Regions from separate parts of the Streptomyces marispadix genome, predicted to be linked through region 1. Evidence: riboswitches for the same ligand, from Rfam matches in the RefSeq annotation. Region 1 holds a riboswitch; each other region holds the start of a gene.
The links. A riboswitch is a leader RNA that binds a small molecule or an ion and turns the genes downstream of it on or off. The one in region 1 is predicted to bind cyclic di-AMP.

Region 1 (4,275 bases):
GACGGCATCCCGGGCGCGAAGCTGATCGAGGTTCCGGGTGCCGCTCATCTCGCGAACGCCGAGTGCCCTGATCCGGTCACCGCCGCGCTGGTCGTACACCACGACGGGCTGCCCGAGCAGACCGACCGGCAGTGAACGGGCGGGGGAGCGAGCCGGTGCGCATGCCATGCGGATGGGCCGTGGGGGCGCCGGCTGACGGCCCTGAGCCCCGTTCGCGCCTCGGTCCCGGTGACGGTCACGGTGGCGGTCGCCGTCGCGGTCCCGGTCGCGGCTCCCGTATGGGACGGCTCCCTCGCGCGGTACGCCCGCCCGCCATACGCTGAACCGCATGAGCTGGACAGCGCGCAGCATCCCCGACCAGAGCGGACGCACCGCTGTGGTGACGGGCGCCAACAGCGGGATCGGCTATGTGACCGCCCGCGAACTGGCGCGGCGCGGCGCCCGCGTGGTGCTCGCCTGCCGCAGCGAACAGCGCGGCGCGCTCGCCCTCGACCGGCTGATGTCCCAAGTGCCCGAGGCGCGTGCCGAGTTGCGTCTGCTGGACCTCGCGGACCTGCTGTCCGTACGGGACTTCGCCCGCACCCTGCCCTGCGAACGGCTCGATCTGCTGATCAACAACGCGGGCCTGATGGCGGTGCCCTACGCACGTACCGCCGACGGCTTCGAGATGCAGTTCGGCGTGAACCACCTGGGCCATTTCGCCCTCACCGGGCTGCTGTTGGAACGTCTGCTGGCGGCACCGGGCGCACGCGTCGTGACGGTCGCCAGCATGGCCCATGTGCTGTCCAACATCGATATGAGCGACCTCGGCAGCGAACGCCGCTACCGGCCCATGGCGGCCTACGGCGCGTCGAAGACGGCGAATCTGCTCTTCGTGCGGGAGCTGGCACACCGCGCCGACAACAAGGGGCTCGACCTGACCTCCACCGCCGCCCACCCCGGCTATGCGAGGACCGAGCTACAGACCAAGGGCCCACGACTGGCCGGGCAGCCGCGGCGTGAACGGATCACCAAGCTCGTCACCGACGCCGTCGGGGCCTCCGCCGACCAGGGGGCGGCACCGGTGCTGTACGCGGCGACCGCACCGTACGTACAGAGCGACTCGTTCTACGGGCCGCGCATCCTCGCGGTACGGGGCGGCCCGGGATCGGCCTGGCGGGCGCCATGGGCGCGGAACGACATCGCGGCCGGGCAGCTCTGGGCGGCCTCGGAGCGGCTGACGGGAGTGACCTACCGGGGGCTGTGAACGAACGCGCGGGCGCCGTGAACGGGCCCCGGGGCCTTGGTGTGCGGGCAGTGCGTCGGGCATGGTTTCCTGCGTCCGGACCGGACGGCCGGGATGCCCAGCCGCACGGGCCGCACTGATCGCCGGGACCGCTACGGGCCCAGCCGCCCACAAGGCCGGAATGTCCCCGGGTTCCGCGATTCGTACGATTCGGCGCTCAGGTCGCATTCGCCCCGTTCCGAACATGCGTGTCCCGTAGATCCCGTACATGCGCACACGACCAGCCTGCCGTCGCGGAGAGAGGAGAGGAGGCAGCCGTGATCCGAGTGCTCGTCGTCGACGACGACTTCATGGTGGCCCGGCTGCACAGCACCCTCGTCGAACAGGTGCCGGGGTTCACGGTCGTACGGGCCGTGCACAGCGGCAACGACGCCCTGGCGGCGGTGCGCGAACTCCGGCCCGATCTCGTGCTGCTGGACATGTACCTCCCCGACGTGCCCGGCCTGGAGGTCCTGCGCGAGCTCCGCGGTACGGCGGCCCCCGACGAGAGCCCGGACGTGCTGGTCGTCACGGCGGCGCGGGACGCGGCGACGGTGCGGGGCGCCCAGCGCGGCGGGGCGGTGCAGTACATCATCAAGCCCTTCGAGGGGCAGCTCCTCAGGGAGCGGCTGAGCCGGTACGCGGAGCGCCGCGCGGAGCTGGCCGCGCTCCACGCTCCCGAACAGGACGATGTCGACCGGCTCTTCGCGGGTGCGCCCGGCGAAGCGGCACCGGACGGCACGGACGGGGCCCGCACCGCCACGGGCACGGCCGACGCAGCCACGGCCACGTCCCCGCACCCCGCGGCCCCCGCGGCCCACACCCCGGCCCGCCTGCCCAAGGGCCTCACCGAGCAGACCGCGGAGCTGGTGCGCGCCACCCTCGAGGCCGCCGGCGGCAGCTCCGGCCTGTCCGCCTCCGAGTGCGCCGAGCGCAGCGGGCTCTCGCGCGTGAGCGCCCGCCGTTATCTGGAGCACTTCGTCTCCCTGGGGACCGCCCGCGTGACCCTCCGATACGGCACCACGGGCCGCCCGGAACGCCGCTACCACCGCGTGGACGCCCAAGAGGAGACATCGGGGTCCGCGTGATTCGCGCCACAGGCAATCAGTGACCAGAGTCACAAAGCCATTGCCGCCCGTCGGGCCGCATTCTCAATTCCCTTGCTTCGCAAGGACTATGGAGCATCAACCGGTGCCGACTGCCGGCCAATTCCGGTGATCTTCCCTCTCCTCGGTGCACTCAGCTTTCTTGTGAAGACGATTTTCTTCTGATTAACGTGCAACCCCACCGCGTCTCCCGTGCGGTGGTCCGCTGCCGGGACGCCTAATCCTGCCGCCCAGCGGCGGAAAACAACGCAATCCCAGCCCGGCAGGAGCGGGGGACCCAAAGTAAGTGCCGCGCGTTCCGCACCCAAGGTGCGCACGGCTAGGGGTGAAGCCGTATGCGAATGCCCCCTCGCATTCGCCGCGGCCGGGCAACTCCAGCCCGAATCCGACAGCTCACCTCGCAGGCGCAGGAGAGGAACAGCCCTATGTCCGGACGCGGTCGACACCGTCGTCAGCCCAATCGCCGTATCACGCGCAGAATGTCGCGCACTTCCCTCGCCATTACCGCCGGCGGTGCGGGCCTCGCCCTTCCGTTCGTCGGTACCGGCAGCGCTCACGCCGCCTCCGTCGACACCTGGGACAAGGTCGCCCAGTGCGAGTCCTCGGGGAACTGGTCCATCAACTCCGGCAACGGCTACTACGGCGGCCTCCAGTTCAGCCAGAGCACCTGGGCCGCCAACGGCGGCACGGAGTACGCGCCGCGCGCAGACCAGGCCACCAAGGAGGAGCAGATCAAGGTCGGCGAGAAGGTGCTCGACAGCCAGGGCGCAGGGGCCTGGCCGTCGTGCGGCCCGAAGGCCGGGCTCGGCAGCGACAGCGCGGCACCGGATCTCTCCTCGGACTCCGAGAAGGCCAAGCCCGCGGCGAAGCAGAAGAAGTCCGAGAAGGGCGACGACGAGCAGTACACCGTCGCGACCGGCGACACCCTCGCCGCGATCGCCCGCGAGCACGACACCGAGGGCGGCTGGCGGAAGCTCTACGAGGCCAACCGCAAGACCGTCGGATCAGACCCCGACCTGATCCACCCGGGCCAGAGGCTCGCCCTCTCCGGCGAGGCCCAGGACCAGGGCGGCCAGCCGCAGGGCGGCGGGGCACCGCAGGCCGGCGGCACGCACACGTCCGGTTCGAAGTACGGGAACACCCTCGACGGATGGATCCGCGAGGCTCTCGACATCATGAAGTCGAAGAGCATTCCCGGGACTTACGACGGCATCAAGCGGAACATCATGCGGGAGTCCGGCGGCAACCCGAACGCCGTCAACAACTGGGACATCAACGCCCAGAACGGCACCCCGTCCAAGGGTCTGCTCCAGACCATCAAGCCCACCTTCGACGCCTACCACGTCGAGGGCACGGCCGACAGCATGACCGACCCCGTCGCGAACATCGTGGCCGCGTGCAATTACGCGGCGGCCAGGTACGGCTCCATCGACAACGTCAACGGACCGTACTGACGCGACCGTTCGGCGGAATCCGGCTCCTCGGGACCTGCCGGACGATTCAGTGGTTCGCAAATTCGCGCCGCATTGCGGCCCGCCGTCGGCGGCCGTCCACGGGAACATTCCGGTGGACGGCCGCCGACGGCTTTCATTTGCCGCCACAGATACGGCGAAACCGATACGGCAGTACCTCTGCCGCGGTACCGCTACGGCAGCGCGGGGAGAATCACGAGGTCGATTCAGGGCTGCCGGGTTTCAAGGATGAAAGCCAGGACTGGAAGTCAGGGCTGGAAGACCTCGTCGGCCTTCACCGCGACTTCCAGAACCACCGGCCTTGTGCTGTGGGCCAGTTCGGGCAGCAGTGCGTCCAATTCCGCGAGCAGTTCCGCATGTCCGGTCACGCGCCGCGCGGAACATCCCAGTGCCTCCGCCATGCCGGAGACACTGACCTCTTCGAAGTCCGGCC
Region 2 (4,275 bases), 1.4 Mb from region 1:
GGCAGGCACGGAGGCCGACGGCCCTGGTGTCGGGGGGTGGTCCACCAGGGCCGCCGGGGCATCGGGTGCCGGGCGACGCGGCCGTACGCGGGTCCGTGAGTGGAGTACGTACGTGGAAGCCCGGACGGGGCGGGCCCGCACGGGGCACAGCCCGCAAGGGGCGGCCCGCATGGAGAGGGCCCCCGTCCGCCGCCGCCTCGTCCCCTCCTTTGTGTGCGCCGAGGGGCATGGGTGAGTTGCGCGTGTTCCAGGCACCCCGACGGTGCGAGGCGGCGGCGGCGCGACAGGTCATCGCGTCGGCAGTACGAATGTGCAGATGTGAGATGCGGCGACGCCCGGGGAGGGGCGGATGCGCCGCTGCGGGTACGCGAACCGGCTTGCGTACGGGTGCGGTTGCGGATCGTCGCGGGGCCTGTGCTCGGGTGTGAGCCGCCGAGCACCGGACCGCGGACGCGGGACTCCGCGGATACGGAACTCCTGCCGCCGGAATCCGTGATGCCGTCGTCGCAGGCGGTGCCGCTTGTGCGAAGCCTTACGGCGGCCGGGCTCAACTGTGCGGGCCCGGCCTCCGGTTCGCCGCCGGCGTCAGAGCGAGAGGCCCTTGCCCCGCAGCCACGCCGCCGGGTCGATCGCGTCGCCGCCGCCGGGGTGGACCTCCAGGTGCAGATGGGCGCCTGTGACGTTCCCGGTGGAGCCGACGCGGCCGATGAGTTCGCCCGTACGGACCTTCTGGCCCGCGGAGACGTTCATCGACGACTGGTGGCAGAACCAGAGTTCGGTTCCGTCGTCCAGTTTCAGGATCGTCCGGTAGCCGTACGATCCCGCCCAGCCTGCCTCCTTGACCGTGCCGGAGTGGATGGCCCTGATCGGCGTGCCGGAGGAGGCCGCGAAGTCCGTGCCGGTGTGGCCGTTGACCCACAGACCGCCGGACTCGCCGAACTGGGAAGTGAGTTGGTAACCGGAGACGGGAAGCTTGAAGCTCTTTGCGAGCTTGGCGAGGCGGGCTTCCTCGGCCTTCGCCCGCTCGGCGGCGTCCTGCTTCCTCTCCGCCTTGGCCGCCTTCGCCCGTGCCGCGTCGGCCGCCTTGTCGACGGCTGCTTCGCGTGCCGAGGCTTCGGCGGCGTTCTGCTGCTGCTGGGCCTGCTGGAGGATGCGGGAGCGCAGTGCCTCGCCCGCGTCCGTACGGCCGGCCTGGGTGTCGCTCTCGGTCAGCGCCGCCTGTGTGAGGGGCTGACCTGCGACTGTCTCCTCGGAGCCGCCCGACAGCAGCTTGACGCCGGGAAGGTCCTTGGCCTTGTCGGCGGCCGCTGCGACATCCGGCATGGAGATGGCCGTCGACGGCTTCTCCTGCGCGGTGGCCATGCCGCCGGCGCCGACTGCCGCGATCATGCCGACGCCGAGCACCGCGCCGCTGCGGGCCATGCTGCCGCCGCGCTGCTTGGCGAGCTTGTGGCGTCCGCGTACGGGGCGTACGGAGTCCTCGGTCGGGTTCCACTCCTCGTAGGAGGGGGAGTCCGGGCCGAAGGCGTCGGGTACGGGCGGCACGGAGTCGGGTCCGAACTCGTACTTGCCGTACTCGGACGTCCCGAAGTCGTGCTCCTGGACGCCGAATTCGTGGGTGCCGAACTCGTGAGCAGCGAACTCCTGCGTGCCGAACCCGCCGGTGGCGAACTCCTGCGTGCCGAACTCATGCGTGGCGTAAGGCGCTTCGTGTCCGGGGACGGTGTCGTACCCGTGGGGCCCGCCCTCGTGACCTTGCGTCTCGTACACCTCGGTCAGCTTCGAGGCGTAGTCGTCGTAACGGTCGTACGAGGAGCCGAACTGCCGGTGGTACGCGCCGTCGTCGCCGGATGAGGAGCCGTAGTCGCCGGATCTGCCGGACTCTTCGTCGTCGAGATACGGGTCGTACGTGCCCTCGGGGGCATGCCTGTTGGACGCCACGGGGGCGTTCTCCTTTCCTTCCTTCTCGCCTACCGGGTTAGCTGACGGGTTCGGAGCAGGAAGGTCTCCTACGAACTGCCCGCCCGTGGGCGGAACTTGTCGATTCACCCCATCCCCGCCTTGTGAGTGGCAGGGGGTGGTTCCCCGGTTCCTTTGGTGCAGCGATATCGAGTTGTGGCTCGGGATGGTGCACTTTCAGGATTCGGCGACGGCGCACGGAGCCGTCTCTCGTGACGGCGGTGACGACCGCGCTGCGTTATGGAACGTTAATAGAGCGGCGACTGTGATTCCAAGCGGTTCCGGCGAGATTTGTAGCCGCGTGACATGCAGTTTCCCGGACAGTAGGGGCCAATTGGGACACGCGGTCACCCAGGCCGGTACGTGCGGTCGCCGTGCGTGACCGGTGAACCGCCGGTGAAGAGGCGTCAGTTCGGCGCACATGTCGTTCCATGGCACTCCGGATCGCCGCTACGGGCCGCAAGCGGAACGAGACGGGGGAAACGGGACGAGGAGGCGGGGTCGCCGGACGACCCCCAGGGGCACCCGGTACCCAGACCCGGCCCGCGCACCCGGCCCGCGCACCCGGCCCGGAACGCCGACAGAGGAGCCCGGGTTCGGAACACCGACAGACGAGCCCGGCGGGCAGAGGCGCCACGACCCGGCGACGCTCCGGCTGTTTGCTCCCGCTCCTGACGGGAACCGGGCGGTATGTCCTATTCACAGAAGCTGCTTGCATGTGCCGGCGCCCTCCGCGCCGTGCTGCCCCATCCCGAGCGGCAGGGACGGGTGCTGACCGCCATCGAGAAGACCGAGCGCGACACGCGGCTCGATCCCCCGCTCCAGGGAATCCAGCGGGCCGTGCACGCACTCCCCCTCAGCGAAGAGGACCGCGACGCGCTGCACGGCCACTGGCTCGGCCATCCCGTGCATCCGGCGCTCGTCCAGATCCCCATCGGCACCTGGCTCTCGGCGGCCGTACTGGATCTGATTCCGGGCAAGCGGCGGCACTACGCGCCCGCGCTGCTGATCGCCACGGGCCTCGGCGCCGCCGTACCCGCCGCCATCACCGGATGGATCGACTGGGCCGAGCTGCGCAAACCGCAGATGCGCGTAGGGCTCGTGCACGCGCTCGCCAACACCGTCGCCATCTCCTGCTACATGTCCTCGCTGGGCGCACGGCTTCGCGGCCGTTCCCTGCGCGGCCGGATGCTGGGGTTCGCCGGGCTCACCGCCGTCGGCATCGGCGGCACGCTCGGCGGTCATCTCGCCTACCGGCAGGCGTCCGCCATCAACCACGCCGAGGACATCTCCGTGCGTACGGAGCCGGGTTGGCACTCCCTGGGCGCCGCCTCGGATCTGCCCGTCGGAGAGGCGGTGCGGCGGACCGTCGGCGGGACGCCGGTCGTCGTCGTAAGGGAGAGCGGAGGCGCCGTCCATGTGCTGGCGGACCGGTGCAGCCACATGGCCGGGCCGCTGTCGCAGGGCGAGATCAGCGACGGATGTGTGCGCTGCCCGTGGCACGGAAGCGTCTTCCGGCTGTCGGACGGCTGGAACGTGTCCGGTCCGGCGACCTCCCCGCAGCCCGTGTTCGAGACGCGGCAGAGCCAGGGCCAGGTGGAGGCGAGGCTCGCCTGACGCTCCCCTGAAGTGACGGGCGGGCGCGGAGCGTGGATGCGGAAGCCGCCCGCTCGCACCGGTGTGTGAGCTGCCCTCGCCGCGCCTCGCCCGCGTACCAGCGCCTACGGCGCATACTTCCGCGGTCGGCCGCCCCTGCCCGTGCACGGCGAGCCGGATCCGCACCGCCGGCGGAGACTGGGAAGAGGCCGGAGCAGGAGCGGCGGCCCGGCCCGCCCCGTGGAAGGGAACGGACGAACGTGAACACGGGAGGCAGGGGCAGCGGGGGAGACCCGGCGGCCGAAGGCCGGAGTCCCTCGGGTCCGACGGGCGTCCCCGGCGTCGTGCGGGGGCGTCCACCCGGCGCGGAGGAGATGCGAGACTCCGGGCTGCTGCGGAGCCTGGGCAGCATGCGGAGCAGAACGCCCCGCAGCAGCTCGCTCACCGCACGTCTGTACCGCACCCGCCGCGTCGACTGGCTCCCCCGCTGGGTGAAGGCGCTGCCGCCGACGCTCGTGGTGATGGCGCTGGTGCTGGAGCTGGTCACGCCGACGCGCTATTCGTTCGCGTCGTTCCTCACCGCAGCCGTGGTGCTCGCGGCGCTGCTGACCCGCCCGTCCGCGACCGTGGCCATCGGCGCCCTGTCCGTCGCCCTCCTCACCGGCATGCATCTCGCCCTGGAGGACGTCTATCCGGACAACATCACCGGGCCCATCATCA
Region 3 (4,275 bases), 2.6 Mb from region 1:
GATCTGGTCGGAGTCCGCGACCAGTGCGACCTGCTCCAGGAAGTCGGCGAGGGTGCCCGGCTCGTCCTCGCCGCGCTCCTGCTCGAACTCCAGGGCGACGGCGGCCAGTTCCTGAAGGTTCTCGATGCGTGTCTCGTCCTGCGGGTCGGTCGAGGACTGCAACTCGGCCAGATATCCCGTCTGTTCGAGCACGGCCTCCAGCACCGTCGCGGGCCCGGCCCCTGACTCGACGACGGTACGCAGCTCCTCCATCAGCACGTTGAACCGCCGTACGGCGTTGGCCGAGCGGGCGGCCATCCCGTACGCCTCGTCCACACGGGCCAGCGCCTGCGGGAAAGTGATCTTCTCGCGGAGCGCGAGTGCCTCGATCATTGCCTCCGCACGGTCGCCGATGCCGCGCTTGGGCACGTTGAGGATGCGCCGCAGCGGCACCGCGTCCTCCGGGTTGGCGAGCACCCGCAGATAGGCCAGTACGTCGCGCACCTCGCGGCGTTCGTAGAAGCGGACGCCGCCGACGACCTTGTAGGGCAGGCCGACGCGGATGAAGACCTCCTCGAAGACACGCGACTGTGCGTTGGTGCGGTAGAAGACCGCGACGTCGCCTGCCCTGGCCTCGCCCGCGTCGGTGAGGCGGTCGATCTCGTCGGCGACGTACTGCGCCTCGTCGTGCTCGGTGTCGGCCACATAGCCGGTGACGGGTGCGCCCGCGCCGGACTGGGTCCACAGGTTCTTCGGGCGGCGGTTCTCGTTCCGCTCGATGACGGCGTTGGCGGCGCTGAGGATCGTCTGCGTGGAGCGGTAGTTCTGTTCGAGGAGGATCGTCGTGGCGTCCGGATAGTCCTCCTCGAACTGGAGGATGTTGCGGATGGTGGCGCCGCGGAACGCGTAGATGGACTGGTCGGCGTCGCCTACGACACACAGTTCGGCACGTTGCGGGGCGGGGCGTTGCCGCTCCTGACCACCCTCGGGTCCGGCCTCGGCCTCGGGTCCGCCCTCGGGTCCCGCCTCGCCGGTGCCCACCAGCTCCCGAACCAGCGTGTACTGGGCGTGGTTCGTGTCCTGGTACTCGTCGACGAGCACGTGCCGGAAGCGCCGCCTGTAGTGCTCGGCGACGTCGGGGAACGCCTGGAGCAGATGGACGGTCGTCATGATGATGTCGTCGAAGTCCAGCGCGTTGGCCTCGCGCAGCCGCGCCTGGTACATCGTGTACGCCTCGGCGAGAGTCTTCTCATACGCCCCGGACGCGGCGCCCGCGAAGTCCTCGTCGTCGATCAGCTCGTTCTTCAGGTTCGAGATCTTCGCGCTGAACGCCTTCGGCGGATAGCGCTTCGGATCGAGGTCCAGGTCCCGGCAGACCAGGGCCATCAGCCGCTTCGAGTCGGCCGCGTCGTAGATCGAGAAGGACGAGGTGAAGCCGAGCTTCTTGCTCTCGCGGCGCAGGATGCGAACGCACGCGCTGTGGAAGGTCGACACCCACATCGACTGCGCACGCGGCCCGATCAGCTCCTCGACGCGCTCCTTCATCTCGCCCGCGGCCTTGTTGGTGAAGGTGATGGCGAGGATCTGCCCGGGGTGAACGCGGCGTGCCGCGAGCAGATAGGCGATGCGGTGGGTGAGCACCCGCGTCTTGCCCGATCCCGCGCCCGCGACGATGAGCAGCGGCGAGCCGGTGTGCACCACGGCCGCGCGCTGTGCCTCGTTCATCTGCTCCAGCAGCGCGTCCGGATCGACGACCGTACGGGGCGTGCCTCCCCTGTGATGCGAGGACGAGCCGCCGGCGCCCGCGGGGCCGGCCGCAGGGCCGTCGTCGGGCCCGATCCCCGCTCCGCCGGGGCCCGTTGGGCCCTCCACGGACGCGGAACCGTCCTGCGCGCGCACGGGCGCGAGGCTTGCCAGGAACTCGTCGTCGAAGAGGCTGCTCATCGTCGAACGAGTCTAGATTGCCGCTCCGACACCGCACGGCCACGTCCCGCACGGGATAACGAACAGATATCGGACGTATCACCTATCGGCCTTCACAGACGCCCCACATCTCGCTACGGTGCCGTGCCAGGCGGTCCGCACCAATGTCCGGCGAAAGCGTCGGCACGGGCCGCCTCCGCCGAATCCGACGGACGTCCGACGGGCCTCCCAGGAGCGCTTCGCCGGAGCCGGGGACCCACCGCGTGCAGCGGAGAACGTGAGACCGCGTACGCACCCGGGGTGAATCGGGAAGTCGCACCGCGGAAGCACCGCGCACGACCCGTAGGGCCGCCTTCCGAGAGCCCGAACCCGTCAGCTAACCCGGTAGGCGGTTCACGGAAGGAGTTGCCGGTCTTGGCGTCCCATCGCAAGCCGCGCACCCGGATACTGAAGTCCGCCTCTAAGAAGCGCGGTGTCATCGGTGTCACCACCGCCGCACTCGCCTCCGTCTCCCTGCTCTCCCAGAGCGCCCAGGCCGCACCGGACGACGGCAAGCCGTCGATCTCCGAGGTCAAGAAGAAGGTCGACAAGCTCTACCAGCAGGCCGAGACCTCGACGCAGAAGTACAACGAGGCCAAGGAGAAGACGGACGCCCAGCGCAAGAAGGCGGACAGATCCCTCGACGAGGCCGCCGAGCGGACCGCGAAGCTCAACGACGCGCGCCGCACGCTCGGCAACTACGCCACGGCCCAGTACCGGACCGGCGGCATGTCCCAGACGGCGACCCTCCTGCTGACCGAGGACCCGCAGCAGTTCTTCCAGCAGTCGCACATGCTCGACCGGATGACCGGCCGTCAGAAGGAGGCCGTCACCGACTTCGAGAAGCAGCGGAAGGCGGCGCAGAGCAAGCGTGAGCACGCCACCGAGGAGCTGGCCTCGCTCGCCGCGTCGCAGAAGGCGCTGAAGAAGAACAAGCAGGAAGTGCAGGACAAGCTCGCCGAGGCACGCAAGCTGCTGTCGAAGCTGACGGCGGAGGAGAAGGCGCGCCTGGCGAAGATCGAGAAGAGGAAGCAGGAGGCGGCGCGCAAGGCCGCCGAACGGGCCGAAGAGGCGCGCCGCGAGGCCGAGAAGGGCGACGGCTCCCAGCCGGGCGGTTCGCAGTCCTCGCAGGTGGAGAAGGTGCTCGCCTACGCCAAGGCCCAGCTCGGCAAGCCGTATGTGTGGGGAGCCACCGGCCCGAACTCCTTCGACTGCTCCGGGCTGACCCAGGGCGCGTGGAAGGCCGCGGGCATCTCGCTGCCCCGTACGACCTGGGACCAGGTCAAGGTCGGCACGAAGGTCGCCAAGTCCGAGATGAAGCCGGGCGATCTGGTCTTCTTCTACGACGACATCAGCCACGTCGGCATCTACGTGGGCGGCGGGCAGATGATCCACGCGCCGAAGCCCGGCGCGGACGTGACGTACGAGGACGTCAGCTACATGCCGTACCACTCGGCGGTGCGGCCGGGCTGAGCCGTCCGCGGGCCCGGCGGCCCTGCGGCCGGGCCCGGATCACCGCCCGGCCAGGGCCCGTTCAGGGCTCTGTCAGGGCTTGGTCAGGGCCCGGTGAGGGCCTGACCGGAGCCCGGTCGAGGGCCCGACGAGGGGCCGGGCAGCAGCGGGACTCCGGAGACCGAGCAGTGCCGGGCCCGGGGGCAGGGCGGGCACGGCGGCTCAACCCTCCGCAGGCGAAGGCGACTTGCAGGCTTCGTCGTCACGTCCACAGGACGGCGACGAAGATGTTCGCCACCGTCAGCGCGCCGACCGTGCCGAAGAGGGACGAGGGCACTTTCTCCTCGTCCCTCTTCACATACACCAGCCCGAGGATCACCACGAGCAGCGCGAGCTTGAGGCCGATCTTTACGTTGTTCACCGGGTCGTTCGCGGCCTGGTTGAGGCCGACGAGGACCATGCCGGTCAGCAGCATGGTGAGCGCGCCGTGCAGCATGCCGGGGACGAACCGGGCCTCGTTCGTACGCATCGCCTTCATCTGGAAGAAGAAGCCGCCCAGCAGGGCCGCGATGCCGATGACGTGGAGCCCGACGAAGACATTTATGAGTACGTCCATGGCCGGAGCCTAGCGACGGGGGCGACGCGCGCCGGGCCCGGGGCCCGTGCCCGAGGCGGCCCCCGGCGACCGGTCGGCGGGGGACTGTCGGTCACCAGCGGACCGGCAGCCGCTTGACCCCCCTGATCAGCATTCCCGGCATCCACGGCAGCGTGGCCTCGTCCGCGTCGCACGTGATGCCGGGGCAGCGCTCCAGCAGCGAGCGGATCGCGATACGCCCCTCCAGCCGGGCCAGCGGCGCGCCCAGGCAGTAGTGCAGCCCGTGC

Region 2: another riboswitch for cyclic di-AMP. It lies ahead of MMA15_RS12415 (M23 family metallopeptidase); the one in region 1 lies ahead of MMA15_RS27810 (transglycosylase family protein).
Region 3: another riboswitch for cyclic di-AMP. It lies ahead of MMA15_RS17660 (C40 family peptidase); the one in region 1 lies ahead of MMA15_RS27810 (transglycosylase family protein).

The regions. Positions count from the first base shown of each region.
Region 1 covers NZ_JAKWJU010000002.1:1,615,233-1,619,507, forward strand. Annotated here, with positions in the region: gene MMA15_RS06940 (alpha/beta fold hydrolase) at 1-135, shown strand, start outside; gene MMA15_RS06945 (oxidoreductase) at 329-1,246, shown strand; gene MMA15_RS06950 (response regulator) at 1,543-2,352, shown strand; cyclic di-AMP (ydaO/yuaA leader) riboswitch at 2,608-2,790, shown strand; gene MMA15_RS27810 (transglycosylase family protein) at 2,796-3,824, shown strand; gene MMA15_RS06965 (thiamine pyrophosphate-dependent enzyme) at 4,091-4,275, opposite strand, start outside.
Region 2 covers NZ_JAKWJU010000002.1:2,980,188-2,984,462, forward strand. Annotated here, with positions in the region: gene MMA15_RS12415 (M23 family metallopeptidase) at 586-1,545, opposite strand; cyclic di-AMP (ydaO/yuaA leader) riboswitch at 1,953-2,115, opposite strand; gene MMA15_RS12420 (Rieske (2Fe-2S) protein) at 2,650-3,576, shown strand; gene MMA15_RS12425 (PP2C family protein-serine/threonine phosphatase) at 3,966-4,275, shown strand, end outside.
Region 3 covers NZ_JAKWJU010000002.1:4,191,947-4,196,221, reverse strand. Annotated here, with positions in the region: gene pcrA (DNA helicase PcrA) at 1-1,923, opposite strand, end outside; cyclic di-AMP (ydaO/yuaA leader) riboswitch at 2,133-2,309, shown strand; gene MMA15_RS17660 (C40 family peptidase) at 2,317-3,414, shown strand; gene MMA15_RS17655 (hypothetical protein) at 3,656-4,009, opposite strand; gene MMA15_RS17650 (cytochrome P450 family protein) at 4,101-4,275, opposite strand, start outside.